DNA from 4 places in the Synechococcus sp. MU1643 genome. Region 2 is predicted to be linked to each of the others. Evidence: predicted binding sites of a transcription regulator. Region 2 holds the regulator's gene; each other region holds the start of a gene.
The links. Region 2 encodes NtcA, which controls nitrogen genes in cyanobacteria. Its sites were predicted from a motif close to GTANCNNNNGNTAC; they were not measured.
Positions count from the first base shown of each region.

Region 1: the regulator NtcA is predicted to act here: its motif matches at 3,295-3,308, upstream of cynS (cyanase).
Region 3: the regulator NtcA is predicted to act here: its motif matches at 3,456-3,469, upstream of glnA (type I glutamate--ammonia ligase).
Region 4: the regulator NtcA is predicted to act here: its motif matches at 1,919-1,932, upstream of FZX09_RS04960 (circularly permuted type 2 ATP-grasp protein).

Region 1 covers NZ_VTKY01000002.1:123,918-130,951, reverse strand. The annotation lists gene FZX09_RS04855 (ferredoxin--nitrite reductase) at 1-849, shown strand, start outside; gene FZX09_RS04850 (hypothetical protein) at 920-1,054, shown strand; gene FZX09_RS04845 (formate/nitrite transporter family protein) at 1,090-1,977, shown strand; gene FZX09_RS04840 (HEAT repeat domain-containing protein) at 1,985-2,707, shown strand; gene cynS (cyanase) at 2,761-3,195, opposite strand; gene FZX09_RS04830 (cyanate hydratase) at 3,414-3,563, shown strand; gene FZX09_RS04825 (anthranilate phosphoribosyltransferase family protein) at 3,636-4,706, shown strand; gene FZX09_RS04820 (GNAT family N-acetyltransferase) at 4,667-5,134, opposite strand; gene FZX09_RS04815 (MFS transporter) at 5,133-6,422, shown strand; gene ppk1 (polyphosphate kinase 1) at 6,466-7,034, shown strand, end outside.
Region 2 covers NZ_VTKY01000006.1:27,984-35,017, forward strand. The annotation lists partial or broken gene FZX09_RS09580 (transglycosylase SLT domain-containing protein) at 1-69, shown strand, start outside; gene FZX09_RS09585 (hypothetical protein) at 157-660, opposite strand; gene FZX09_RS09590 (thioredoxin domain-containing protein) at 724-1,299, shown strand; gene thyX (FAD-dependent thymidylate synthase) at 1,344-2,066, shown strand; gene dcd (dCTP deaminase) at 2,078-2,671, opposite strand; gene FZX09_RS09605 (cob(I)yrinic acid a,c-diamide adenosyltransferase) at 2,671-3,270, opposite strand; gene rph (ribonuclease PH) at 3,416-4,159, shown strand; gene ntcA (global nitrogen regulator NtcA) at 4,218-4,934, shown strand; gene FZX09_RS09620 (DUF3084 domain-containing protein) at 4,962-6,113, shown strand; gene FZX09_RS09625 (resolvase) at 6,110-6,550, shown strand; gene FZX09_RS09630 (DUF3146 family protein) at 6,534-6,791, opposite strand; gene pth (aminoacyl-tRNA hydrolase) at 6,791-7,034, opposite strand, start outside.
Region 3 covers NZ_VTKY01000001.1:585,077-592,110, reverse strand. The annotation lists gene FZX09_RS03515 (DUF6439 family protein) at 1-59, opposite strand, end outside; gene FZX09_RS03510 (copper-binding protein) at 416-706, opposite strand; gene FZX09_RS03505 (class I SAM-dependent methyltransferase) at 781-1,854, opposite strand; gene glnA (type I glutamate--ammonia ligase) at 1,969-3,390, opposite strand; gene FZX09_RS03495 (allophycocyanin subunit beta) at 3,597-4,121, shown strand; gene FZX09_RS03490 (alanine--glyoxylate aminotransferase family protein) at 4,218-5,414, shown strand; gene FZX09_RS03485 (nucleoside deaminase) at 5,386-5,829, opposite strand; gene FZX09_RS03480 (pyridoxal-dependent decarboxylase) at 5,930-7,034, shown strand, end outside.
Region 4 covers NZ_VTKY01000002.1:144,694-151,727, reverse strand. The annotation lists gene FZX09_RS11905 (hypothetical protein) at 152-280, opposite strand; gene FZX09_RS04965 (sodium:solute symporter family protein) at 298-1,728, opposite strand; gene FZX09_RS04960 (circularly permuted type 2 ATP-grasp protein) at 2,044-3,519, shown strand; gene FZX09_RS04955 (alpha-E domain-containing protein) at 3,513-4,508, shown strand; gene FZX09_RS04950 (transglutaminase family protein) at 4,481-5,380, shown strand; gene FZX09_RS04945 (redox protein) at 5,368-5,859, opposite strand; gene moaA (GTP 3',8-cyclase MoaA) at 5,939-6,982, opposite strand; gene FZX09_RS04935 (molybdenum cofactor guanylyltransferase) at 6,979-7,034, opposite strand, start outside.

The DNA.
Region 1 (7,034 bases), on a different contig from region 2:
AATGCCTATGCCGTTCCTCTGGACGCCTGGGTGAAGCCAAACGAAATCTGCAAGATGACCGACGCCGTGATCCGGCTCTGGCGGGACAACGGTGAGCGCGACAAGCGCCCCAAAGGCCGCTTCCGCCTCTACCTGGATCAGGTGGGCCACGACGTGTTCCGCAGCCAGGTGGAAGAACTCTTCGGTCCGTTGACTCCCGATCCCGGGTCCGTGTTCAACACCACTCCCCGCTCCCACTACGGCATACACCCTCAGAAGCAAGAAGGCCTCTCCTTTGCCGGTTTGCATATCCCTGTTGGTCGCCTGACCGCCAAGGATCTGCAGGATTTCGCGACCGCCAGCCTCAACTACGGCAATGGCGAGGTGCGTCTTACGGAAGATCAGAACGTGATCCTCTTGGGACTTCCCAACGAGAAGCTCGAGGCCCTGAAGGCCGACGCCCTGGTGCAGCGCTTCCCGCTGGAGCCAGGGACCATTGCCGCTGGCACCGTGTCCTGCACAGGCAACACCTACTGCGGCTTTGGTCTCACCAACACCAAGGACCAAGCGCTTGAAGCAGCTAAGGAACTTGACCAGGAGCTCAATCTTCCTGAGGAGCTGAAGATCCACTGGACCGGCTGCCCCAACACCTGTGGCCAGGCCTACATGGGTGCCATCGGCCTCACCGGCACCAAGGCCAAGAACAGCGAAGGCGTGATGGGTGAGGGATACGTGATGACCCTTGGCGGATCCCAAGGCGCCAACCCAACGGTCGGTGAAATCCACCGCAAGGCCATCCCCGCCGATGAGATCAAGGCCGCTCTCAAAGAGGTGCTGATCGACAAGTTCGGGGCCACCCCCAAGGCCTGATCGCTGCGGTCACCGTGACGCTTCCTTTTGAAGTCACGGCTCCCCGCATCGATCACTCCCCCTCACCGTCATGGCCAACCGTAACGACGTGTTCTCTCGTTTCGTCAACTGGCTCAGCGCCAGTGGTCGCGATGGAGCCGCCATCAACCGTCAGGGCGGCAGCCCTGATCTCTTCTCCCGCCTGATGAACCGCATCAGCGGCTGAAATCAAAACCTTTGTCCAACTCTCAATCTCATCCGATGGACTACGTCCTACCCAATGAGCTTGTCGACGGCATGATTGCCGCCGGCGGCAAAAAATCAACGGTCAGCGTTAAAAACCTGCTGATCCGTGGCTTTTACTCCGGAGCCATCCTTGGCCTGGCCGTGATCCTGGCCCTCACCGTGGGCATCACCGTGAAAGCCCCCTTCGTGGGTTCGCTGCTCTTCCCCTTCGGCTTCGCCAGCATCGTGCTGTTCGGCATGGAGCTGGTGACCGGCAACTTCGCCCTGCTACCGATGGCCACCTGGGCTGGCAAAAGTACCTGGGGTGCCACCTTCCGCAACTGGGTTTGGGTGTGGATCGGCAACTGGATCGGCACCGCTGTTGTGGCCGTGATCATGGCCATCAGCCTCACCAGCGGCACCATGGACGGCGCTGCTGACAACGTCGGCCCACCGATCTGGGATGCCGTGGCTCAGAAGATCATGGCCCTCAATCAAATCAACGTTGAGAAGAAGTACGAGGCCCTGGGAAGCATGGGCTTCTTCCTCGCCTTCCTGCGTGGACTGGTGGCCAACTGGTTGGTTTGCCTGGGCGTGACCATGGCTCTGGTGAGCAAGAGCGTTCCCGGCAAGATCCTGGCCTGCTGGCTTCCGATCACCGCCTTCCAATCGATGGGCATGGAGCACATTGTTGTGAATCAGTTCCTGCACACCGCAGGCCCGATTCTCGGTTCAGGCGTCCCCTTCACCAAGGTGATCTTCTGGAACTTCCTACCAGTCACCCTCGGCAACATCGTAGGCGGCATGGTGTTCATCGGCATGCTCTTCTACAGCACCCATCGCACTCGGATGGAGAACGTGCTTCCCACCGAGCACGATGAAAAACTGGAGCGTGAGCTCGCTGCTGAACTGGGTGCCCGCTGATCCATCCATGAACGACGAAGCCGTTCTCTGGGAAAGGCTCGCTCGATCACGACGCGCTCCTTTGGAGCCCGCTTGGCTGGGGGAGGTCTACTCCCCCAGCCTTTCTATTGATCTGCGGCGAGCCCTCTGCGAAAAACTGGGGATGCAGGCCGAGTGCGGCTGGCCCGTGATCCAAGAACTCCTCGCCAGCCATGGGGTTCTGCCCGATTTAGTCATGGCTGCAGGGCTGTGCCACCAGAGCGAAGCCCGCGATTGGTTGTTGGCTCAACTCGAGCAAACCTCGGACGACGAGGACGCCAACCTGATGGTGGTGCAAGCTCTGGCTTGCTGGGGCGCCGAAGTTCCGCAGTCCGTGGTGGTGAATTGCCTGCATCACCCGGGCCAACTGCACCGACTTGCCGGACTTCAACTGCTCAGCTTCCGGTCCCACTGCCTCGACGACCGCGAACTGCTGCAGTTCTGCCAAGAGGTTTTGAATGATTTTCGAGATCCAGTCGTTATGGCCGCGATTCGAGTTCTGCAACGCCGTGATGGCGTGTTAATCAGCGAAAAACTGGCAGACCTGTGTCGCCACGGTTCCCTGCCTGTTGCCGAGGCCGCTTTCCGCGCGCTCGGTTGCATCGCTACACCTGCCAGTCAGCACTGTTTAGTGGAACTGAGCCAGGACCTGAATGACGACAGTCGACGCAAAATGGCCAGCACCCAACTACGCCAACAATTCCGCCAATAAAAAAGCCCCGCTGTTGCGGGGCCTTGATGTCTTCAATCAAGACAACTGGCTGTTCACCACTTTTTATAAGGCAGGAACTTGCCGCACATGGTGATTTTGACGCGATCACCTTTGGGATCCTCCACTTTGTCAACATCAAGCGTGAAGTCGATCGCGCTCATGATGCCGTCACCAAAATGTTCCTGAATAACATCTTTCAGGGGCATTCCATAGACCTGCATGATCTCGTAAAAGCGATAGATCAGGGGATCAGTGGGGATCACCGGATCGAGGCTTCCCTTAGTTGGGAACTCCTGCAAAGCAGCGGTGATGGCCGAATCAAGGGAGAGCAGCTCAGCCAACTTTTCAGCCTCTTCCTTGGAGGCCGTGGCTTGTCCGTAGAACAAGGAAGCAATCCAGACCTCATCAAGGCCCATCGCCGACTCAAGATCGGCAAAACTCATGCCTTTTGCTTTCTTGGCAGCCATCAAGGCAGCAGTAACAGTCATGATTGAAGAGAAAGTTGTTATTGCCGCTTCAAAAACAGCGTTCCAAGCTGGAACGTCTCAGCAGCAATGGAACTGTTGCGCAAACGCTGACCTAACAATGAAGCATTAACTACAAAACAACAGCCTGTTTTGAAGCAACAAGCACAGCCAACAAGCCCATACTGCGAGTGAAATTAGCTTTAAAGAGGAAAGTTGAAATGAGCCAATTTTTCCAATCCATGGCAACCCTGCTTCAGGAGCAATTTCTTCAACCAACAACCGCTCCCCAACTGATTCTGGAGCGGCTCTATTACGCTGAAGGACGCCACCACCCCCAGCATCCACGTCATGGCAGCTTCGAAGGGCTATCACGGTTGAGCAGGCCCTGAACTTTCGTAGCAATTGCTACCCCTGCCGGGTCAGTCGCTCCTGAAGACTGACCACAGCTTGAGGCCGGACCTTTGACGAGCGAAGTTCTCTCCGGCCGCGACCGCTTCAAGCAGCACCTGCGCAAGGTGGGAAGCGGTGAACACACCAGCAAAGGCATGAGTCGAGAGGAAGCGGCTGATGCCATGGAGCTGATGCTGCAGGGCGAAGCGACGCCCGCACAGATCGGCGCCTTCCTGATTGCCCATCGCATCCGACGGCCCGAACCCCAAGAACTGACGGGGATGCTCGACACCTACCGAACCCACGGACCGGTGCTGCAATCCACCGCTGGCAGTCGAACACCGCTCTGTTTCGGCATGCCCTATGACGGGCGCACGCGCACAGCGCCTATTTACCCGCTCACCGCGCTGGTGCTGCTGGCCTGTGGTCAGCCTGTGGTTCTGCAGGGCGGTGACCGGATGCCGATCAAATACGGCGTCACCGCTGTTGATCTGTTCCGTCTTCTCAATCTCGACCTCACAGGCCTGCCGATCAGCGCCGTTGCAGACGGGTTCCAGCAGAACGGCTTCGCCCTGATCCACCAACCGGACCACTTCCCTATCGCGGAAACCCTGATCGGCTACCGCGAGGAGCTGGGCAAGCGTCCCCCGGTTGCCAGCTTGGAACTGCTGTGGACACCCCACCAAGGCGACCACCTTCTCGTGAGTGGCTTTGTCCACCCACCAACAGAAGCCCGCGCCTGGGAAGCCCTTAGGCAAGCCGACGAAACCGATGTCCTCACCGTGAAGGGGTTGGAAGGAGGAACCGACCTGCCCATCGGCAGGGCCTGCATCACGGCCCGGGTGCGGAACGGCAACGCCGAACGATTGATCCTGCACCCCCGTGACCATGGCTGTCACGCCGCCGATGTGGAATGGGCCGACGACCACACCTGGGCCGATCAGGCGCGAAACGCCATGCAGCACAAAGGCCCTCTTTGTGACGCTGTGCGCTGGAACGCCGGCGCCTATCTGTGGTTCTCCGGCTGCAGTGAATCCCTAGAACAGGGCATTCAACGGGCAGCGTCTGCTCTGCAAACGGGCCAAGCCCAAGCCATGCTCGATCAACTCTGCACTTGGCGGAGCAGCTTGACCATCCGATAACGCTCGAACGGAACGCCTCCAATCAGGATCGTCTCCGGCACTTCCACACACCAGCCGCGTCGCTCCAGCAACGGTCGGCTGAACTGGCTGGCCTCCGTTCGCAGGTGCCGGACGCCGGACCCCAGCGCATCCGCCTCAATCCGATCCAAAAGCGCATTGCCATGCCCGCGCCTCGAGGCACAACCACGGCAGTAGAGCAGCGACAGGCGGTCTTCGGGATGGCGGATCGCAAAGGCCGAACCATCAGTGGTGAGCCATCCCGAGCCCTCCCGAAAACTTGCGTCGAGCACGCCGGGCAACCAGGCCAGCGCCGCCCAGGCCCTGACTTGTTCCTCTGAATAAAGAAGGGGAGCCTGCGATTCGATCGCATCGGCATAGATCTCCCGCAACAGCGGTTGATCCTCCAGAGCGATCGGACGCAAAGCCATGGCAGCCGCCTGTGGGAATGTGAGTCTCTCCTGCGTGGCAGCAAGCTTGCAGCGTCCTCGGATTCCCACACTGCTCAGCGCATTTCTCACGCTGCTTAACGACCGGCTCAGCGAAAGCATTGTTTTTCCGCTGTTGCCATTTCTCCTCGCCCAGTTCGCCCCAGACGGACGAACCCTGGGTCTGTTGGCGGGAAGCTATGCCCTCGCTCAGTTCCTGGTCACCCCGTTGATCGGGGCGCTCAGTGATCGCTACGGCCGCCGCCCCGTGATCAGCATCTGCGTCGCAGGATCCGTCTTGGGACTCGGCCTATTTGCCGTGACGGTTTCACTGCCTTGGCCCAGCCAAAGTCTGCTGCCCCTGTTGCTGCTATTCGCAGCTCGGATCATTGACGGCATCAGTGGGGGTACGGCAGCGACGGCCAGCGCGGTGCTGGCGGACATCACTCCTCCCGACAAGCGGGCCCGGGCCTTCGGCTTGATTGGCGTTGCCTTTGGCTTTGGGTTCATCCTTGGGCCCTTCGTTGGCGGGCAACTGGCCCAGGTGGCGGTGTCCCTTCCCGTTTGGGTGGCCACAGGCTTTGCTGCTCTCAACCTCTTGGTGGTGCTCAATCTGCTGCCGGAAACCCATCCTCAGGACTCGCGCAAAAGCCTGCCCAGAAAACGCGATCTAAATCCGTTTGCACGACTCAGCCAGGTGCTGATGAACCCCAGCGTGGGGCGACTGTGCGGAGCTTTTTTCCTGTTCTTTCTGGCCTTCAACGGCTTCACAGCCATCCTGGTGCTCTATTTCAAGCAGCGCTTCGGCTGGGGCCCTGAATTGGCCACCACAGCGTTCCTTGTCGTAGGAGTCGTCGCCACCGTGGTTCAAGGAGGGCTGATCGGGCCCCTGGTGAAACGGTTTGGTGAATGGCGGCTGACCTTACTGGGCCTGGGCCTAGTGATCATTGGATGCCTGCTAATCCCCAGCGTCGGTGCATCCGATCGGGCCGGCGCAATCTTCACCGCCGTCGGCATCCTGGCCCTGGGCACCGGCTTGGTCACACCAAGCCTGCGCAGCCTGGTGTCGCGCCGCCTGGGTCGGGAGGGGCAAGGCAGCGCCCTCGGCAGCCTTCAGGCCCTGCAGAGTTTGGGCAGTTTTCTCGGTCCCCCCCTGGCGGGATTGAGCTACGACCTTCTGGGTCCAGTGAGCCCCTTTGCTGCTGCAGCAACCGTGCTGGTAATCGTGATCGGCCTAGTTGCAGGCAGCCCTCTGCCAGACATCGCCGACACACAACCAAGCCAGTCCTAATTGCTACGTTTCAGCTAAAGACACCAGCGCAGCCGTTCAGCCCATGTGCGCAGCAGCCTTAGCTCCGGAGCACTACATCAACCGGGAGCTGAGCTGGATTGCCTTCAACGAGAGGGTGCTGGCTCAGGCCCTGGATCCGCGCACACCTCTGCTCGATCAAGCCAAATTCAGCGCCATCTTCAGCAACAACCTCGACGAATTCTTCATGGTTCGCGTGGCGTCACTGAAGTCTCAGGTGGAGGCGGGCGTCAGCAAACCAAGTGAGGACGGGAAGTCACCCTTGGAGCAACTGCTGGCGATCCGAGAGCGACTGATCCCCCTGCTGCGAGAGCAACAGGTGCATTACCGACAGCACCTGAGACCGAAGCTGCTGGAACAGAGAGTTGAGCTGCTGGATTACAAACAGCTCAACGACGACCAACGCCAGTGGGTTGACAACACCTTTCAGACGTCGGTGTTTCCAGTGCTCACACCCCTGGCAGTGGACCCGGCCCATCCGTTCCCCTTCGTTAGCAACCTGAGCCTGAACGTTGCCGCCGTGGTTGTTGATCCGGAAACGGGACAACGGCAATTTGCACGGGTCAAAGTTCCCCAGAAAAATCTTCCTCGCTT
Region 2 (7,034 bases):
TTTCGCAGCATTGCCAGCTACAACGCCGGGCCAGGTGCTGTGGCGGCTTGGACGCAACCCACGGATGCGAACGACGCCGCGCTTTGGGTGGAACGTATCCCCTACCCGGAAACGCGCTTTTACGCCAAGAAAGTGCTCGATAATCTGCTTGGTTACCTAGGCGGCAATCAATCCTTCTGCGGAGATGCTGACGCTGGGGTGCGGCAGCAGCGTGCCGGCGACGATGCCAGCCATCACGATCAAACTCATCAAAACCAGGCAGAGTCCAGCAGCGGGAAGAACCCCGATGCGAATGAGATCAAGCCGGGCCAACAACAAGGCTGAAGCCAGGATGAGCACGTCGGTGAGCACATTGAGCTTTAACAGGTAGATGCCACCGGTGATCACCACTAGCAGCGTCACCACCAACGTCATCACCCGGCTTGATGCCATGAGCAACGACACCTGTCGCAACAGCAGATTCGGCATCGTGCAGAAAACGACAACCACCTGGGTCTGCAGCAGCACGAAACACCAGAACCAGACCGCACTCACGCCGTAGAGAGACGTGAAGGTGGGCTGAACAATCTGCCAATGGTTGCCGAGCAAAACCGCAACGAAAAACAGCACCGTCAGCAACGGCGCCCGAACCGGAAGGCTCAGCAGTCGCAGAATTGGCATGAATTCAAGTTAGCGGCGGCCTTTCGAAGGAGCTGCCAGAGTGATCGCAGCGGTTGAAGTGCGATGACAGGCACCCCGGAGTCTTCGCCCCTTGGCACGGCACAGCGATGGGTGCTGGTGCTGATCGCGGTGGCTCTGGCATTTGGCTTGGTCATTCTGCGCGGCGGCATTCAGAGCGAAAGCCCGATGGAGCAGCTGGCGAGACGGTCCCTCGACCCGCAAACGGCGTTAACCAATGGACGCCCAACGCTGATCGAGTTCTACGCCGATTGGTGCCAGGTCTGCAGGGAGATGGCTCCCTCGATGCTGGAGTTGGAGAAGAAATCGCGGGATCGACTTGATGTTGTTCTGGTGAACGTCGACAACCCACGTTGGCAAGATCTCGTTGATCGCTACAACGTCAACGGCATCCCTCAGCTGAATCTATTTAACGCTGAAGGAGAGCCGAAGGGGCGATCCCTTGGTTTGCGCAGCCCTGAGGAACTCCAGCTGATCACCACAGCACTGCTTGAGGATCAGCCGCTTCCGGCTCTGCCAGGCGTCGGCAACGTCAGTCAGCTGCAAACCTCCAGCTCCGCTGACAACACATTGGCTGGAGCGTCGAGCCAATCCACGGCCGGCCCCCGCAGCCATGGTTGACACGCCTCGCCATGATCACCACAACTCGTCACTCTGACGCTCCCATGGACCGCTTTCGGGTCGATCTGATCGCAGCTACGCCGAACCCGCAGCAATGCGTGTACGCCGCCATGCATCAGGACTACAGCGAAGGGTTCGTGGCAGGAGATCGTGCCAACTGGCCCGATGAGCAGCGGGCTGGAGAGATCTGTGTGAAACGTCTGCTGTCTGGAGAGCGCGGCCACTACGGCCCGATGGAGCATGCGCAGATCGTGCTGAACGTGGGCTGGTTCCCGCACTCGGTGATGCAGCAGGCCCGCACCCATCGGGTTGGGGTGAGCTTCGATGTGCAATCGATGCGTTACACCGGTGAACGCATCTGCCGTGCAGCGGATGGAGTCCTAGACTTAGAAGAAGTGTTTTATCTGCGGCCTGCCGGCGAGTACAGCGATCGGCAGGGCAAGAAATACGCCTACACCAAAGCGCTACGTCAACAGGACCTCGATCTGTGCCGAAGCGCTGCCGTTCGCTACAGGGATCTGCTCAAGGCGGGCTTCTCCGAAGAGCATGCCCGCGGCATCCTTCCCTTCGACTACCGCCAGCACTTTGTGGTGAGCTTCAGCCTGCGGGCGTTCCTGCACTTCATGGATCTGCGGGCCAAGCTTGATGCCCAGTTGGAGATCCGCCAGCTTTGCGATCTGATGTGGCCCCACATGGTGGAGTGGGCCCCTGAATTCGCAGCCTGGTACGAAAAAAGCAGGCTGCACCGGGCGCGTTTAGCTCCTTAACCAAGAGAGATCTAGACCTTGGCTAGCGTCACTCTCTCGGGCTGATACTGGTACTTGCCTTGTCGATCGCTGTAGGTGGTCGAGCAGGGATCACCCTCGAAAAACAGCAGCTGACAGATACCTTCATCGGCATAGATCCGGCAGTCAGCGCCGGAACTGTTGCTGAATTCAAGGGTGAGGTGACCCTCCCAGCTCGCTTCAGCTGGGGTGGTGTTCACGATGATTCCAAGGCGGGCATAGGTGCTCTTGCCCAAACAGATCACGGTGATGTTGGGAGGAACACGCAGCTTCTCCAACGCCACACCGAGGCCGTAAGAATGTGCCGGAAGGATGAAGTAGCGCCCGTCTTCATCCTCATGAAGAGGGGTGGGCTCGAGGTTGGCAGGGTTGAACCGCTTGGGGTTCATCACCGTGCCAGGAACATGCCGGAAGATCAGAAATTCCTGAGGAGACAGGCGCAGGTCGTAGCCGTAGGACGAGCAACCGAAACTGAGTACCGGTCGCAGCTTCTGCTCCGGCTCAAGGTGACGGACCAAACCACTCTGGAATGGCTCGATCATTCCCTGCCCGGCCTGTTCAGTGATCCAGCGATCGCACTTGAGCATCAGAAACCTCGGCGCAACTCCGTGACTTGATCTGCCATCTCCACCACAGCGGAGGGGATTGCAGGTCCAGTGATGATCACATCCATCGAAGCGGGCCGCTGCTCAAGGGCTGAAATGACGTCCGCTTCATCAAGGTATCCGAAGGCCACTGCAAGGCCAATTTCATCCAAGACCAGCTGGTCGAGATCTCCCTGGATCAGATGCTGGCGGCAGATGCACCAAACGTTAGCCACAGCCTCCGCGCCACCGGGATAGCCAGGCGAGGAAAGGCAGAGAGGCACTTCAGGCCGCAGCCAGACAAGCCTTCCACAGAGCTTAACTCGTCCGGCCGGTCCCTGATGAACGCCCCCTTTGAGGAACTGACTGATCAGAACACGACTACCCAAGCCGGCAGCTCGCATGGCTTGACTCAGAACATTGGCGAAGCTGCCTCGGTAGGGCGCTGTATGCACTTGCAGCTGCCCTTCTGGAGCCACCAGATGTAGGGGTGGCGGATCAGAGAGAGGAGGCAAGGGCCTTAGGCCCGCCCGCTGCAAAGCCTGCTGATCCCGCTCCAGGGAGTTCTGGAAGGCTTGGGGGTCAGCGAGGCTTGTGGTCATCACGTCAGCATCTGTCCGGGCGACCCCGGCGAGACCTTGAATCTAGCGGCGAGATCACATTCAACAAGAGGATTAACACCACCCATGGTGTTTGGACAGGACGAGAACCAACCGCCTGCGAGGCTTGACGAACTGCACACCACCGATGAGCCACTCCCCTGAACACCGCGCTGATGGCCGTCGCCCGCAGCAGTTGCGACCGTTCTCGGTGACCTGGAATCCCATGGGGTTTGCCTTGAGCTCCCTTGTGGTTCACACCGGCCGAACCGCTGTGCTCTGCAGCGTCTGCTTGGAGGACAAGGTTCCCCGCTGGCGCAAGGGAGAAGGGTTGGGATGGCTCAGCGCCGAATACCGGCTGCTGCCCGGATCCACCCCACAACGGCAATCACGGGAGCTGATGAAACTCTCGGGTCGCACCCAGGAGATTCAGCGATTGATCGGCCGGAGCCTGCGCGCCGTGATCGATATGGAGCGCCTTGGTGAACGCACCTTGCTGATCGACTGCGACGTAATCCAAGCGGACGCCGGCACCCGGACGGCCTCGATCACCGGGGCTTGGCTCGCCCTGGAGCAGGCCTGCCGATCACTGGTGGAACAAGGAGTCCTGGAGCAATCACCCCTGGTCGACCAGGTGGCGGCCGTGTCCGTCGGCTTGGTGGGTGGCCAGTCCTTACTGGATCTGGACTACAGCGAAGACAGCCGAGCTGAGGTGGACCTGAATGTTGTGCAGGCCGGCGATGGACGTCTGTTGGAAATCCAAGGAACTGCTGAGGGAGCGCCCTTCAGCCGCAGCCAACTCAATGAGCTGCTGGATTTAGCCGAGCCGGGATTATCGTCCCTGATGCAGGCGCAACGTCAGGCCTTCAACGATCACAGCAGCGTTACGTAATAACCGCTACATGGCGGCCACCGCCAGCTTCGTAGCTTCGCTTCATCAGGTGGTTGTCATGACAGGTAGCCGAGGTTTCAGCCGATACGCCCCACAGATGGTGGCTCCAACTACCAGGGCAGAACCTGCCAACCGTTCTCTCCTGGAGATCATCCGGGATCTCGATGGCGCCAGCAGTGAACTAGTGGACCGCAACAAGACTATCTTCTTCCCCGGAGATCCCGCAGAACGGGTGTATCTGATCCGCCGGGGAGCCGTGCGTCTATCCCGCGTCTACGAATCGGGGGAAGAAATCACCGTGGCCTTGCTTCGCGAAAACAGCCTATTCGGAGTGCTGTCGCTGCTGACCGGACAAAGATCCGATCGTTTTTACCATGCTGTGGCCTTCACTCGGGTTGAAATGGTGACGGCGCCGGCGACCTCCGTGAAGGCCGCCATTGAAGCCGACACCAGCGTTGGGCTGCGCTTGCTGCAGGGTCTTTCCAGCCGAATTCTGCAGACCGAAACGATGATTGAAACCCTGACCCACAGGGACATGTCGTCCCGGCTGGTGAGCTTCTTGCTTGTGCTATGCAGGGATTTCGGAGTAGCGGATGAGCTGGGCATCACCATCGACCTGCGTCTATCTCATCAAGCCATTGCCGAAGCAATTGGCTCAACACGCGTCACAATCACACGTCTGCTGGGAGACTTGCGTCAATCCGGTCTGGTTCAGATTGACCGCAAGAAAATCACCGTTCTGGATCCAATCGCACTGGCAAAACGTTTCAGCTAGTCCGGCCATCGCCCGACGGTTGCAGCCATGAGCGGTTGGGCACTGATCCTGGTTCTGCTTGTGCTCGGGGGCGTGCTGTCGACACTGGGCGACCGGTTGGGCAGCCGCGTCGGCAGAGCGCGACTGAGTTTGTTCAAGATGCGCCCAAGGCGCACCGCAGTTTTAATTACGGTGCTGACTGGCAGCCTGATCAGCGCACTCTCGCTTGGCCTGATGCTGCTGGTGAGCCGGCAGTTGCGGGTGGGCCTTTTTGAACTGGATGCCCTGCAGGAGAAACTCCAGGACAGCCGGCAACAGCTGGAGGCAGCCGAGCGGGAACGGGACAAGACCCAAACGGAAACCAAGCGAATCGCCGCAGAACTCAAGCAAGCGCAGCAACGGGCCAACACCCTGCGCCTTGAACTGGCTCCTCTCCAGAAAGAGCGGGCCCAACTCGAAGCTGAACGTGAACGCCTCAGCCAAGACATCGCCACCCGCGATGCGGACATCCAGCGCACAGAAGCCGAACTCAACAGCGTTCGCAGCCGCATCCGTGCCGGTGAGCAGGAACTCAAGGAACTGGAACGCAATCTGGTCGCCCTGAGGCGTGGATCGGTGGTGATCAGCAGCGGACAGACCTTGGCGAGAGCAACGGTTCGACTCGATGCCCCGGACCAGGCAAAACAGGCTGTAGACAGGCTTTTGCAGGAGGCCAATCTCAACGCCTACGGGAAAGTGCGACCTGGCGAAGCCCCCGAACGCCAGTTGATCCGCGTTCCGCGCAGCGATGTGGAACGCCTACAAAGCATCATCCGCAAACCGGAAACCTGGGTGATCTCGCTGCGCTCCGCCACCAATGTGCTGCGGGGTGAAACAGCGGTTTACGCCTTCCCCGAGGTGCGTCCCAACCGGCCAGTGGCCCAACGCGGAGACGTGCTGGCCACCACCACACTGCAACCGAATGAACGCACACCAGAGGTCATTCGCACACGGCTGAACCTTCTCTTGGCCTCGGCCTATGCCGAGGTGCAGCGACGGGGATCGCTGAGCGAGGGCCTTCGGTTCGATGGATCAGCCCTCTCCCGACTGGCCCAGAACCTTATGGAAGGACCCAGCCAATCCATGGGCTTGGAAGTGATTTCTGCAGGGGTCAGCAACAGCGCCGATCCTGTCGTCGTCACAATTCAGGCATCCCCATGAAACGGGTGGCCGTTCTCGATCCAGGCCGCTGCAAATGTGGTCTCGTGCTGGCTGATCTTCAGCTCGGCCTTGTACGCGAAGGGCATGTGCTGGCCCCGGACGCTGTGGAACCCTGGCTGGAGCAGTGGAATCACGACCAAGCTCTCGACCGCATCCTGATCGGTGACGGCACAGGCAGCCGAGCCTGGATCAAGCGACTGGAACGGCTGGGCCATCTCACCGTGATTTCTGAACATGGAACAACGCTGAGGGCAAGACAGCGTTACTGGACCTTATGGCCGGCTCGAGGTTGGCGACGGATGCTGCCGGGAGGGCTGCGCATTCCGCCGGTGGATCTGGATGCTGTGGCCGCTTTGGTCATGCTCGAGGAGCACCTGCAGTGCCGCCTGAAATGGCCGGAGCCTGCTCCCACTTTCTCACTCAGAACCTGGCCCTAACCATGAAGGTGTAGTCACCCCCCGGTTCCAGCCTGTAATCAGAACGCACCAAAAAGCGCCGAAGGGCATCCTCGATAAGGGCTCGTCCCAAGGACGGCTCCACCATCAATTCGCCGCGGTCAAAGGCCCAGGAGAACTGCCACTCGAAGCCTCCAGCTGAGACTTCACCCTCCACGCACTTGGCCTGAAAACACTGGCGGAGCACCCGCAAATGGGCCGTTGTCGCCGGGAGAGCCGGCATCAGTCGACCGGCTCCAGGTCATAGCGAAAGCCGTTGATCCAGGTTCCAGCACAATCAAAGCTCTGGCGCTGAAGACGTTGAATCCCTTCCAGAACAGCATCAAGAACAGCGCCTACACAAGGTTGTTCCACCTTGCTAAACGGTCCTAGAACATGGGACACCGTTCGAGCGCGACGCTCAGCAGGATTCTCAGCCGGCGCACCAATACCGATCCGCAGCCTGGGAAACGCCTGAGTCCCTAGA
Region 3 (7,034 bases), on a different contig from region 2:
TGCAGCTCTTCCGCCTTGGCTGTGGCGGAATCAGGCCATGGGGTGTCGGGTGAAGTCATCCCTGAATCAGCAGATCGATCTAGTTTCGGGTGATGTTGGTGCAATGGAGTGGAGCAGCGCAAAGGTCAACCAGGCGTTCGTGAACTGCGTTGGTTGCACCATGCCTTACGGCTGGTGTTGGAAGGGCAATGTCAGGCCCATGCCCGATCGGATGTTGCGGCGCTGAGATGGGTTCAGCGCCGAAAACTTGCTGTGAATCCGATCACTCAACGGCCCGTGGGCTGGGCGTTTTTACCAGCGTCTGGGGAGCGCTTCTGAAGGGCATTGCGCTTCGGTGGAGCAGGGTTTGGCTTGGCTTGGTTTCTTGCTTAGCTCTGAATAGATCAGGAGAACAGCTCACCTGTTGGTAATGGGCCTAGCCAACCACCACCAGCGAATTGGAGGAAGGGGCAATCTCTTCAGTGGCTGACATCTCAGTGGGCTGTGCCACATCCTGACCGCGAAGCCAGGCATTGTGCAGAGCCCGCCTGCGTCGATCTTCAGATAACACCAAACGATCGGCCGCTGCTTGAGGACTTTCCCCCGGCACCACTGCCGTGCGCAGGCAGATCCCGAAACCGTGGGCTTCCACCTGCACATGGCCTTCCATCAGCACCACCTGAAAGGTCCAGCCCTGAAGCCAACGCAGCCAGAAGGGATTGGTCATGAAGTTCCCTTCGGAATCGATCACACCCTATGGCTCGCAGCCGTTCGTGCAAGGGACCCTGTCAGGGAATCCCCTCAGCTGGCCTCTGCGATGGGTTTGCGTGCGGACCAGACCCGCGTCATGAAGTGAGTTTCCGCGGTGATGCCTTCGAACCCTGCAGCTGAGAGGCGGGCGTCGATGTCATCGCCGATGTAGTCGCGGTAGTACGGCTCATGGAAGACACGCCGGAAGTTTTCCATCACTGCGGCGAACTTGGGTGAGTCAGCCATCTGAACAGAGTCGGCCAGGACAAACACACCACCAGGCTCGAGCACACGCCAGGCCTCGTTCAGGACGTTCTGGCGGGCTTCTGCCGGCAGTTCGTGCAGCAGAAACACACTGGTAACGGCTTGAACCGATCCATCCGCCAATGGCAGGGATTCTCCGTTGGCACGGATCAGCTGAACCAGCGATGCATCGCCGTCATTCAGCCAGCGGTTGGCTTGACGCAGGTAAGACTCGGAAAGATCGGTTCCGATGAGCTGCGCGTGGGGCGCGGCAGCTCTGATTTGCTGCAATGTCCGGCCCGTGCCGGTGGCTACATCGAGAATCTTCAAAGAGCCGGGAGCACGGTCTGCGAAGTGCTTCAAGCCTCGTTTCAGCGGAGCCAAGACCCGCCTTCGCATGGCATCGGCGGTGCCATTGAAGAGAATTTCCACTTGCAGGTCATAGAGACCTGCCGAGTGGTCACTCAGGTAACCGTCGGTTTGATGGTGAAAATTCTGGAGGTAGTACTCGGGGTAAAGCTCTTTGTCGGTCTCCTTAGGCAGATCGCGCACGTTGCGCTCTCGACGTCGATCCCAGGTGGAGGGAAGATCCATCCAAACCTGCGGGTAGCGGCTAACCCAGTCGAGCCAGGGAGCATCGAACAACAACTGTTCGGGGTAGACCCCCTGTTCGGCATCTTGCCAGTCCTGTTCCTGGAGCTTGCTCATGTCCAAGCGGAGCTCTCCAAGAACTTCGGCGGACACGGGTTCCGTTTTCGGAACGGCATCTGGAGCCAGAAGCTCCATCAGCTTGGTACTCAGCTCTTTGTGGGCCAGGCCCGCGATGCTTTTGCCTTGCTGAAGCGTTTGGTACGCAAGTTTGCTCAGGGGCGTTGATGCCATCGCGGATCAATACAACAATGCTATTCCAGCGAATGTGACGCGCAATCGCGTGCTTTGCAGTCCACAAAAAAGCCCGCCTCCAGGGAGGCGGGCCGTGGAATGTATGTGCGCTGATCAGGCGTCGTAGTACATGGTGAATTCGTGGGGATGCGGCCGCTGGCGCAGCTGCTGAACCTCTTCGTACTTCAGGTCGATCCAGTTGTCGATGAAGTCGTCACTGAACACGTCGCCAGCGGTGAGGAATGCGCGATCGGCATTCAACGCTTCTAGCGCACCGTTGAGGGACGCAGGAACCGTGGCGATCTTGGACAGCTCTTCAGCTGCCAGTTCGAACAGGTCGCGGTCTTCGCCATCGCCAGGATCAATCTGGTTCTTGATGCCGTCCAGACCAGCCATCAGCATGGCGCTGAAGGCGAGATAGGGGTTGGCCAGGGCATCACCCGATCGGAATTCGAGACGCTTGGCTTTCGGGCTCGGGCCGGTGAGCGGGATCCGCACTGCTGCAGAGCGATTGCCTTCGGAGTAGACGAGGTTCACGGGTGCTTCGAAACCGGGCACCAGACGCTTGTAACTATTGGTGGTGGGGTTGGTGAAGGCCAGGAAGGCGGGAGCGTGCTTGAGGATGCCTCCGATGTACCAGCGGGCCGTCTGCGAGAGATTCGCGTAGGTGCCTTCGCCGAAGAACAGGGGCTGACCGCCCTTCCAAAGGCTTTGGTGCACGTGCATGCCGGAGCCGTTGTCGTTGAAGACCGGCTTGGGCATAAAGGTGGCCGTCTTGCCGTACTTCTTTGCCACGTTGCGAACGACGTACTTGTACGTCATGACGTTGTCGGCAGCCTCGATCAGCTCAGCAAATTTCATGCCGAGTTCGTGCTGGCCCGCGCCGGCCACCTCGTGGTGGTGCTTCTCCGTAGGGATACCTAGCTGACTCATCAGCAGGAGCATCTCGGAGCGGATGTCCTGAGCGGTGTCGTTGGGAGCGACAGGGAAGTAGCCCTCTTTCTCCTGGATCTTGTAGGCGAGGTTGCCGCCTTCCTCGATGCGTCCGGTGTTCCAGTTTGCCTCGATGGTGTCAACGCTGTAAAAGGAGCCACCTTCGGCCGAGTTGTAACGGACGTCGTCGAAGAGGAAGAACTCCGGCTCAGGACCGAAGAAAGCCATGTCGGCCAGCCCGGTGCTGGCTAGGTGGTTCAGAGCTCTCTGGGCCAGGGCGCGGGGGCAGCGCTCATAGGGCTGGCCGGTGCGTGGTTCCTGAATCGAGCAGATCATGCTCAGGGTCTTGTGCCGGTAGAAAGGGTCCACCCAGGCGGAATTGGGGTCCGGCACCATGGCCATGTCGGAGGCCTGGATGCCTTTCCATCCGCGAATGGATGAGCCGTCAAAAGCAAGGCCCTCAGTGAAGGACTCTTCCTCTAGCAGATCGGTGCAGACCGTGAGGTGCTGCCATTTGCCGTGCAGATCGGTGAATTTGAGGTCGATCAGTTCGATGCCTTCGTCCTTGATCTGGCGCAGGACGTCCTGGGGGGATTTCGACATAAGAAAGGACTGCTCGACTGAATTGTGCAGTGATGTGACCGTAAAGAGCCACAAGTCACCATTTTGTATCAAGGGGTACGTTCCAACCGCTAAACGGCGACTGCGTAACCGTTTCTGTCAACTTGGCTGAAATGCAGGCCTGCCAAAGGATCTGACCGCTTCAACGGTGTTAACTTCCCCTGGGAATCCTCTGGAGATTCAGGGACATGCGCGATGCAATCAGCGGTCTGATCGGTCGCTACGACCAGTTAGGTCGCTATTTCGATCGTTCGGCGATCGACAGCATCAATGCGTACCTAGATGAATCCACGCTGCGGATTCAGGCCGTTGAGCTGATTAACGGGTCTGCTGCCGAGATTGTGCGTGAAGCCAGTCAGCGCTTGTTCCGGGATGAGCCCGACCTGCTGTTGCCTGGCGGCAATGCTTACACCACGCGCAGGCTCGCCGCCTGCCTGAGGGATATGGACTATTTCCTGCGTTACGCCAGTTACGCCCTGGTGGCTGGTGACTCCACGATCCTCAATGAGCGTGTTCTGAACGGACTCGACGACACCTACAAGAGTCTGGGCGTACCCACCGGTCCAACAGTTCGCAGCATCGTTTTGTTGGGCGAAGTTGTCTCTGAGATGCTTCTAGCTAACGGTGCTGCATCTGATCAGCTCGCCACCGTTCTTCAGCCGTTTGATCATCTGGCCAAAGGCCTTGGTGAAACCAACGTGCGTCAGCGCTGAGCCCGAAGGTTCAACGCAAGATTCGAACAGATTGCAATTGCGCTTTCCTCATCCCTTCCGAGGGGCGTGACTGCGTAGGCTCATTATTACGAAAGAATGATCAGGGCTTTGGCGACGACGAACTCACTCCTTCCTGTTGACGATCGTCACCGCAAAGCCTTTGCACCGATCGGCACACCCGACCGCCTCTTGCTTGGACCCGGCCCCTCAAATGCCCATCCAACGGTTCTGGAGGCTCTGTCGAGAACGCCGATTGGTCACCTAGATCCTCTCTACGTGGAGCTGATGGGTGAGGTTCAAGAGCTGCTGCGTTACGCCTGGCAAACCGACAACCGCCTCACGCTTCCGATGAGCGGCACCGGCAGTGCTGCCATGGAGGCAACCTTGGCCAACACCGTTGAACCTGGAGACACCGTTCTCGTGGCGGTCAAGGGATACTTCGGCCTGCGACTGGCTGACATGGCAGGCCGCTACCGCGCTGAGGTGAAAACCATTGAGAAGCCATGGGGTGAGTGGTTTTCCCTCGATGAGCTGGAAGCTGCCCTGATTGAGCACAAGCCCGCCATCCTTGCGATGGTTCATGCCGAAACCTCGACGGGCGTCTGCCAACCCATGGAGGGCATTGGCGTCCTCTGCCGGAAGCATGGTTGCCTGCTGCTGCTCGACACCGTTACATCCCTGGGAGGTGTGCCGCTCTACATCGATGAGTGGAAGGTTGATCTTGCCTACAGCTGCAGCCAGAAAGGCCTGAGCTGCCCTCCCGGACTCGGCCCCTTCACCATGGGTCCCCGTGCTGAGGCCAAGATGACCGCCCGTCAGGGCAAGGTTCCCAACTGGTACCTGGATGTTTCCCTGCTGAATCAATACTGGGGAAGCGACCGCGTCTATCACCACACTGCGCCGGTCAACATGAACTTCGGCATGCGCGAGGCTCTGCGTCTTTTGGCAGAGGAAGGTCTCGATCAGGCCTGGGCACGCCATCGCAGCAATGCTGAGATGCTCTGGAGTGGTCTTGAAAGCCTCGGTCTTTCAATGCATGTCCCAGCCGACCGCCGATTGCCCACCCTTACTACGGTTCGCATTCCTGATGGTGTGGATGGCAAGGCCTTCAGCCAACACCTGCTCAACAACCACGGCATCGAGGTTGGTGGCGGACTCGGCAGCCTTGCTGGAAAAATCTGGCGCATCGGTCTGATGGGCTACAACTCCAACCCTGAAAACGTGAACCGGTTGCTCAACCTGTTTGAGACAGAGCTGCCTCGTTTCAGCGGTTCTGTCGCCGCCGCTGCCTGAACCAGCGTTCCAGCTGCCCCCTCGCCTCAGGTTCGCGCACGCCCTGAATCACCCTCATGTGGTGATGAGCACTGTCATGAGTGGAGAGGTCAAGGCTTCCCCCTAGGCCTCCTCGTTTCGGGTCTTTTGCCGCGAAAACCACTGTTCCCATCCGGGCTTGCACCAAGGCCCCTGCACACATGGGGCAGGGCTCGAGGGTGACGATCAGGGTGCAGTTGTTGAATCTCCAGTCGTCCTGAACGGTCGCTGCCTGTTGCAAGGCCACCAGTTCGGCGTGCCCTAGGGGATCCCTGTGGTTCTGGCGCCGGTTGCGTCCATGGCCGATGGCTCGTCCCTGTCCATCGAGGATCACTGCTGCCACTGGCACTTCTCCCTCCAATCCAGCTTCCTTGGCGCGCTGGAGCAGAACGTCCATCCAGCGAGTGAACTCATCCCGCTGATCCACCGCTGTCCCACGTTGTCCTTTGAGCACCTTCCCACGAGACGCGAAGATCACTGCAGTTCACGAGTCTCCGTTGCAAGCCTGTTCCGAGTCTCAGCAACCACCGGATCGGCTTGCTCCGTTCGCCATCCCCTCGGCCGCAGATCCGGTGCTGAGGGACTTCCTGCATCGCAGTTCAGATCTGCTGTGTAGTTGGATCGGCTCCGCTGATCGATCCAGCCCGGTCCCCGTCATGCGCCCCTTGCCTGACGTGGCCCCAGGGGTTGAGGGGGCCAGCGTTGAATCGTTGCTCAGTGACCTTCAGCAGGTGATGGATGGGGCATATCAGCCTTCCCATCCCGGTGCTCTGGCCCATCTCGATCCGCCCCCGCTCACCGCATCCATTGCGGCGGAATTGGTCTGTGCAGGTCTCAACAACAACCTCCTGGCCGAGGAGCTTTCGCCTGGTCTGACAGGCCTTGAACATGACCTCTGCCGCTGGTTCTGCCACCGGATCGGCTTGCCCACGGGGTCTGGAGGGGTTCTGGCAAGCGGCGGAACCCTGAGCAATCTCATGGGTTTGGTGGCGGCACGGGCGGCGTTGGGGGCCAGTCATCGGGATCCTGTGCTGCTGTGCAGCCAAGATGCCCACGTCTCGATCAACAAGGCCGCAAGGGTTATGGGGCTGGCGGATGATGCGCTTGAGACGCTTCCCGTGGCTGCGGATGGTGGCCTTTGCCTCGAGGCTTTGGCCGAGCGTTTGAGATCCCTACAATCCGAGGGACGTCCTTGTTTGGCGGTGGTGGCCACGGCCGGCACCACGGTGCGCGGAGCCATTGATCCTCTGTTGGATGTGGCAACCCTCTGCCGTGATGCTGAGGTCTGGTTGCATGTTGATGCCGCCATCGGCGGTGTGTTTGCTCTGAGTTACAGCCATGCAACTCTTATGGACGGCATGGACCTGGCGGATTCGATCACGCTGAACCCCCAGAAATTGCTGGGCATCACCAAGGCGTCATCCCTGCTGTTGCTGCGGGACCGGACCCATCTCCGTCAGGCCTTTGCAACGGGTTTGCCCTACATGGAGGCACCCAAGGGGATGGATCACGGCGGGGAGATCGGCTTGCAGGGCACCCGACCTGCGGAGATCCTCAAGCTTTGGCTGGGCCTGCGTCAGTTGGGCGAGGCGGGCATCGAAG
Region 4 (7,034 bases), on a different contig from region 2:
GATCAACACCCTGTTTGCCAGAACGAGTGCTAGAGCCAGGAACTACATCTTTTACCGGTAACAACAACCACACTCCTGCGTCCACGAAGAACCAGCTTCTTAAGCAAAGATCCGGAAAAAATGTTCAGCTGGTTACTAACACTTGCAGGCGTCACCACACACGACCATCCCGCCACTCCACCCACCAAATCAGCAGCAACACAAGCACCGACAGCACCAGGGCGAACTGACTGGCAACCAGCAGAAACTGAAAGCCAGACAGACCAACGAGGCCGGCCATCAAAGGAACCGTTTGGATCATCCCTCCTCCTGCAACAAGGTGAAGTCAAAGCGTTCCGGCCAGATCCGACTGCCCATGAGCATCACAACCGCCGACACGGCCGCCGAAAACACAGCAGCGCAATAGGGCGCGATCAGTACATAGGAGAGCAGGCCCACAACGCTGCCGGCAAGCATGGCCGCGATAGCAGCCGTGCGGTTGGCCGTGCGCCAATACAAACCGCACGCCACAGGCCAGACCGTGGAGGCCACCAGGGCACCGGTGAAGAACAGCACCGACGCCAGCGAATCCAACCTCGGCCAGGAGAGCGCCAGGGTGACGACGGCCAACCCCACCACCATCAGCCGCGCCGCCTGCTTCAACTGCAGGTCACTGGCCTGGGGCCGCAACAGGCGAAAATAGACATCCTCCGCCAGCAGATCGGCGGTGGACGCCAGCAGCGAGTCCAGGGTGGAGGTGAGCGAGGCAAACACCACCACAAACACCAAAGCCGCACCGCCAGCCCCGAGCAGATCAGCCGCCATCACTGGGAACACCATGTTCACCTGCTCGAGGGGCAACTCACGCGCCAGGGCCACCAGGCCGATGGAACCCGTCACCATCGGCACGCTCATCCAGGCGATTCCCCCCAATACAAAAGAGGTCATCACCACCGAACGCCGACTGGCGAAGACCCGGGACCACCAGATGTTGTTGTGAAACACTTCGCCCATGGAAAAGAGGGCGGAATTCCAGGCAATCAACAAGCCCGCCGGCAACAGCAGATCAAGCCGATCGGGATGCCGAGCCAGCAAGGAAGCATGCACCTCGGGCATAGGGAATTGCCGGAAGGCGAGCACCGCCACCACCGCCAGCAGCACCATGATCAACAGCGACTGAATGAAATCGGTGCCGATCACGGCCCGCATCCCGCCGAACAGGGTGTACACGGTGGCGACACCAATCACCACCACCATTCCCACGTGGTAATCGAAGCCTGAAAGGGCCTGCAGCAGCAGGCCAGCACCCATCGCCTGGGTCATCAGAAAGCCCAGGGTGTAGACCGCGGTGATCAGCATGAACACCCACCAGGCCAGACGCCCGTAGCGCAGGCGAATGAAGTCGCCGCTGGTGCGCCCGTTGGGCATCAGTTGCTTGATCCGCGAAGCCAGGGGGGCGAACAAAATCAGGCCAAGCCCGGCCAGGGCATAGCTGAACATGCCCCAGAGGCCGGTTTTGTAGCCAAATTCAGGGGCGAGCAGGGTGGTGTTGCCGGTGACCCAGGAAGCCATCAACGTGGCCGTACTCAGGGCCAGCCCGATGTTGCGCCCCGCCAGCATGTAGTCGTCGGCATTGCCTTGACCGCGCCGGCCCCAGGTAATCCCGAGCGCCACCCAGAGAACAGAGAACAGCACCACCAACGCCCAGGCGATCCCGGGCTGAAGGAAGGGAACCGAGTCAGCGGACATCCGTCGACCCCCTGCGGTTCCAATAGATATGTCCGCGCAGAATCATCACCACCGTCGCCGCAGTCACAACGGCACCAAGGGCAAAGATCAGTCGGGCCCAGAGCAATTCATCCAAGGCGAAGAGCGTTTGAAATCCAAAAACAGATAAGCAAAGGAGGCACCAAGCCCTCGCCCTGCGCCCTCCATACAGGTGCCTACGGATACCCAAACATCAAGCGATCAGCGCCATGTCACCTGAAATTGCGGAATGTGTAGCAACTACACCCAAAGGGGGTTGCGGCGACGCCTTGGATGACATACGCGCAGACCATCGGAATGTTCACCGACTACAAACCCACGGTCGGCTTCGACGAATATTTCTGCAGTGAAACGGAGAGACCTCGCGACGATCTGGCCACTCTGCTCACATCACTGGGGCAGCTGGGATTACCCGAGCTCAACCGCAGCCATGCCTCGGCCAGCCAGCTGCTGCGTCGCCTCGGCGCCACCTTCCGCTTGAACGATTCCGGGCTCAAGGGCAGTGAACGGATTCTTCCTTTCGATCCCTTGCCCCGACTGATCGGCCGCAGCGACTGGATCACCCTGGAGCGGGGACTACTGCAACGCCTGGAAGCCATCGACTGCTTCCTCGCCGACATCTACGGCCCCCAGCAGATCCTCAACGACGGTGTGATCCCGCGTGAAGACGTGGAAAGTTCCTCCGGTTGGCGACCTCAGATGCAGGGCATCAGTCTGCCCCTCAACCGCTGGTGCCACATCTCCGGGCTCGACCTGATTCGCGACGGCAATGGCACCTGGCGTGTCCTTGAAGACAACCTGCGCTGTCCATCGGGGGTGGCCTATTTCCTCGAGAATCGTCGGGTGATGAAAAGGTTGTTCCCTGGCCTGTTCGAGGGCCGTGCCGTTCAACCGATCGACGCCTATCCCTCCCATCTGCTGCGCACCCTTCAGGACCTGGCGCCCTGGAGTGACAGCCCCCGCGTGGCAATCCTGACGCCCGGGGTGTTCAACAGCGCCTATTTCGAGCACAGCTATCTGGCCCAGCAGATGGGCATTGCACTGGTGGAGGGACGCGACCTGGTCTGCGAAGACGGCCGGGTGTGGATGCGCAGCACCAGTGGCCTCGAACCCGTGGATGTGATCTACCGCCGCATCGACGATGATTTTCTTGATCCCACCGTGTTCCGCAAGGACTCAATGCTTGGGGTGCCGGGAATAATCGATGTGCTGCGGCAAGGACGGGTCGCCATCGCCAATGCTCCTGGCACCGGCGTCGCCGACGACAAGCTGATCTATGCCCATGTGCCGGGAATGATCCGCTACTACCTCGATGAGGAGCCGATCATCGAGAACGTTCCCACCTATCTCTGTGCCCGGCCAGACGATCAGAGCTATGTGCTCGAACACCTCGAGCAACTAGTAGTGAAATCAGTGGCGGAAGCCGGGGGCTACGGAATGCTGATCGGCCCCCAGGCCAGCCGATCGGAACTGGCTGACTTCGACACCAAGATCCGTGAAAATCCCCGCAATTTCATCGCACAGCCCACGCTGCAGCTCTCCACCGTGCCATCCCTTAGTGACGGTGAGCTCTACCCCTGCCACGTGGATCTGCGCCCTTATGTGCTGCGCGGCGCCAGCAACTGGGTGAGCCCAGGGGGGCTGACGCGGGTGGCCCTCAAGCGGGGCTCACTGGTGGTGAATTCATCCCAGGGGGGCGGTTGCAAGGACACCTGGATCGTCGACGACCAACGGATAGCAGCACCGCAGCCAAAGGAGGCTGTGCCGTGTTGAGTCGCGTCGCCGATTCGCTCTACTGGATCAATCGCTATCTGGAACGCGCCGAAAACATCTCGCGTTTTCTGGAAGTGAGCGAAGCGATGGCGTTGGACTGTCCTCCGGGCAGCGCCGAGCCATGGCTGCCCTTGGTGGAGGTGACGGGGGATCGCCACCGCTTTGATACGGCCTATCCCGATGCCACGCCGAAACAGGTGGTGCGCTTCCTCCTACTAGACCGCAGCAATCCCAACAGCATCGTGAGTTGCATTGCGATGGCCCGGGAAAACGCACGGCAGATCAGGGATGTAATCACCACGGAGATGTGGGAGCAGATCAATGATCTGCACTGGACCCTGCAGGACGACGAAGACATCTGGCGGGAACCGGTGCAGGAGCAACTGCGGATCATTCGGCGTGGCTGCCAGCTCATGTACGGGATCACCGACACCACCCTGAGCCGTGATCTGAGCTGGCTGTTCAGTCAGCTGGGACGTCTGATCGAACGCGCCGACAAAACCTCCCGCATCCTCGACGTCAAATACTTCCTGCTGCTGCCCTCCCCCGAGGAGGTGGGCGGCGTGCTGGATGAACTGCAGTGGATCACCCTGCTGCGCACAGCGGGCGCTTATCAGATGTACCGACAGAGCGTGCAGCAAGCGATCAGCCCTGCAGCGGTGGCCCGCTTTTTGCTGCTGGATCCCAGCTTTCCTCGGTCGGTGCGGTATTGCCTCCAGGGCATCAGCGACACCTTGCAACAAATCCAGCAGCACCCGAGCCAAGACACCCCAGATGACCTCGACTGCTTGCGCGGACAGCTCCTGGCCCGCTGGAGCTATGTGCGGATCGACAACTTGATCGAGGCCGGTCTGCATGAAGCCATTGACCAGCTTCAGCAGGACCTCAATCAACTCCACAGCCTGATCCAGACCCGCTACTTCACCAGCGCCGACCTCAGTTCCGTTCCCACCGATCCCGCATGCGCGCTCTCATCGTTCACCGCCTGACGTATCGGTATGAAGCCCCGGTGTATTTGGGGGAGCATCGCCTCTGTCTAAGACCCCGGGGGCAAGGTTTCCAGACCCTTCTGGAGCATCAACTCAGCGTGCTGCCGGAACCGGAACAACGTCGGGAACTGGTGGCCGCCAGCGGCGACGAAATCCAACGGCTCCGCTTTCTGGGCAGCACAGATGAACTGATCTTTGAAGCCCGCAGCCTGGTGGAGACCCGACCGGCACCTCCGCTAGAGAGCTGCTTCAACGGACTCGAACCACCCTTGCCTTACCCGCAAGGCCAGCTCAACAGCGATCTGCAGGGAGCCTTGGAAGGCTGGTTGCCCAATGGCCAGCACGAACCTGCGGCCATCGAGCTCACCCAGGAAGCGCTGATGGGAAGCAACCAGCAGACCCTGGCCTTTCTGAAGCAACTGATTGAACTGATTCAAGAGCGGGTGAAATACACACAACGCCATGTGGGGCCGGCCTGGCCCGCGGGCCGAACCCTGCGCGAGCGGATCGGCTCCTGCCGTGATCTGGCCATGTTGATGGTGGCCTGCTGCCGCGTGGTGGGTCTTCCCGCCCGCTTCGTGAGCGGCTATCAACTGCAGCAACCTCCTCCGAAGGACTACGACCTGCATGCCTGGGCGGAGGTCTATCTGCCAGGAGCGGGCTGGCGCGGCTTTGACCCCAGTGCCGGCATGGAAGTCAACGATCGCTATGTGGTGCTGGCCACCTCGTCCAAGCCGGAACTCACCGCAGCCGTGAGCGGCAGCTTCAGTGGTCCCCCCGGAACCACAAGTGAACTGAATTGGCAGATACAAATCAATGAGGAAAGCTCCGGAACGGAGACCTCCTCACGCAACCTGGTTCAGGCCGCCTGAAGCAGAGGTTCCACCCCATGCAACTGGGGCTTCGGAGCCGAGCTCAGGGTGGCTGCCATCAAGGCCGGAATCTCAGCGCTGTTGTAGACGCGAAATTCCTGCACCAGAGAAGCGCCTTCCTCACGGACCGCCTGGTTCAAAACGACGGAACCATCGGGATCGGAGATCGAGCGGTGGAAGGTGCCGGGGGGGATACGAAGGATGTCACCACCGCTCTCGAGCCGAACGATGTGAAATGGCTTTTCCCAGGCCAGGTTCACCAAGAAGAAGGTTCTGCCGCCACTGGCCGCAAGCAGATTGTCTTCCTGATGGGGATGCAGATAAAACTGCCAGGCTCCGCTCTCAGGATCATTGGGAGGCGACACGGCCGGGCCGCTGTGAATCACCAGGTCGCGCGCATTCGAGGTGTCCACGGTGACGTCGAAAAAACGAACCGACGGGGTGTCGCGGAAGCGCTCGTAGGCCAGCAGTTCAAACATGTCGATGGATCCTTTTGGATCCTTCAGCTGCCCCGTTGTACCGGGAGCATCACGCAAAAACGGTGACGATCACGACGGTTCAGCCCCCCAGGTACGCCATTTCCGCATGGGTTGACGCAGCGGCGGCTGGATCACGCTCCTCGCTATAGCGGTCTTGGCGCCGCTGCCAGAGCTGGCGCATGGCCTGCTCAAGCTGGAGCTCCGACGCGAGCGCGGGCTTGAGATCCGTGCCATCAGCCGAGAACAAACAGGTGAACGCCTGCCCATCGGCGGTGACACGCAACCGGTTGCAATCGCCGCAGAACGGCTCACTGATAGAGGCGATCACACCGATGGATCCTGCACCATCGCCATAGCGCCAACGTCGGGCCGTCCCACCCCGCGGACGACCCATAGGTTCAAGGGGCCAACGGGCGTGAATACGCTCCAGCATCTGCGCCGCCGGCAGCACCTGATCCAGCGTCCACTGGTTGCGGTTGCCCACATCCATGTACTCGATCAAGCGCAGCTCCACCCCCTGCTGCCGAGCCAAAGCGGCCAAGGGCAGCAGCTGATCGTCATTGATCCCCCGTTGGATCACAGCATTGAGCTTGAGCTCACCGAATGAGGGGTCAAAACCAGCGGCCTGTGCCGCCGCGATGCCGTCCTGCACTTGGCGCACCAGGCGGTCCCCAGCCACGGCGCCACCCTGGAGACCAGCCATACGCGCCGCTGCCTCCCCTTCCGCTGCATCGAGGCTGATGGTGATGCGATCCAGCCCTGCGGCACGCAACGCCCGCGCCATCGGTTCCGACAACAGCACCCCGTTGCTGGTGAGCGCCACCGACTGAAGACCGGCGATCGGATCCGAACGATCCCGCCGGGCCTGCGCCACCGCCTCCAGCAAAGGCAACAAGCGCCGGCTCAACAACGGCTCTCCACCGGTGAGCCGTAGCGTCTGTGCCCCCAAGCTCGCAGCCACACGAATGACGCGCAGCTGCTGCTCAAGCGTGAGCAAGCCAGGGGGCTCCTCCACATCCGGACAGCAGTACGGACAGGCGAGATTGCAACGGGCCGTGAGCGACAGCCGCAGGACCCCGATGGGCCGGTTGAAACGATCAGCGAGCGGCAGCGAAGTGCTCATTCCTTCAACGCTGCCAGATCTGCAGGGCAGTTGGCATTCAACAAAGCTTCTG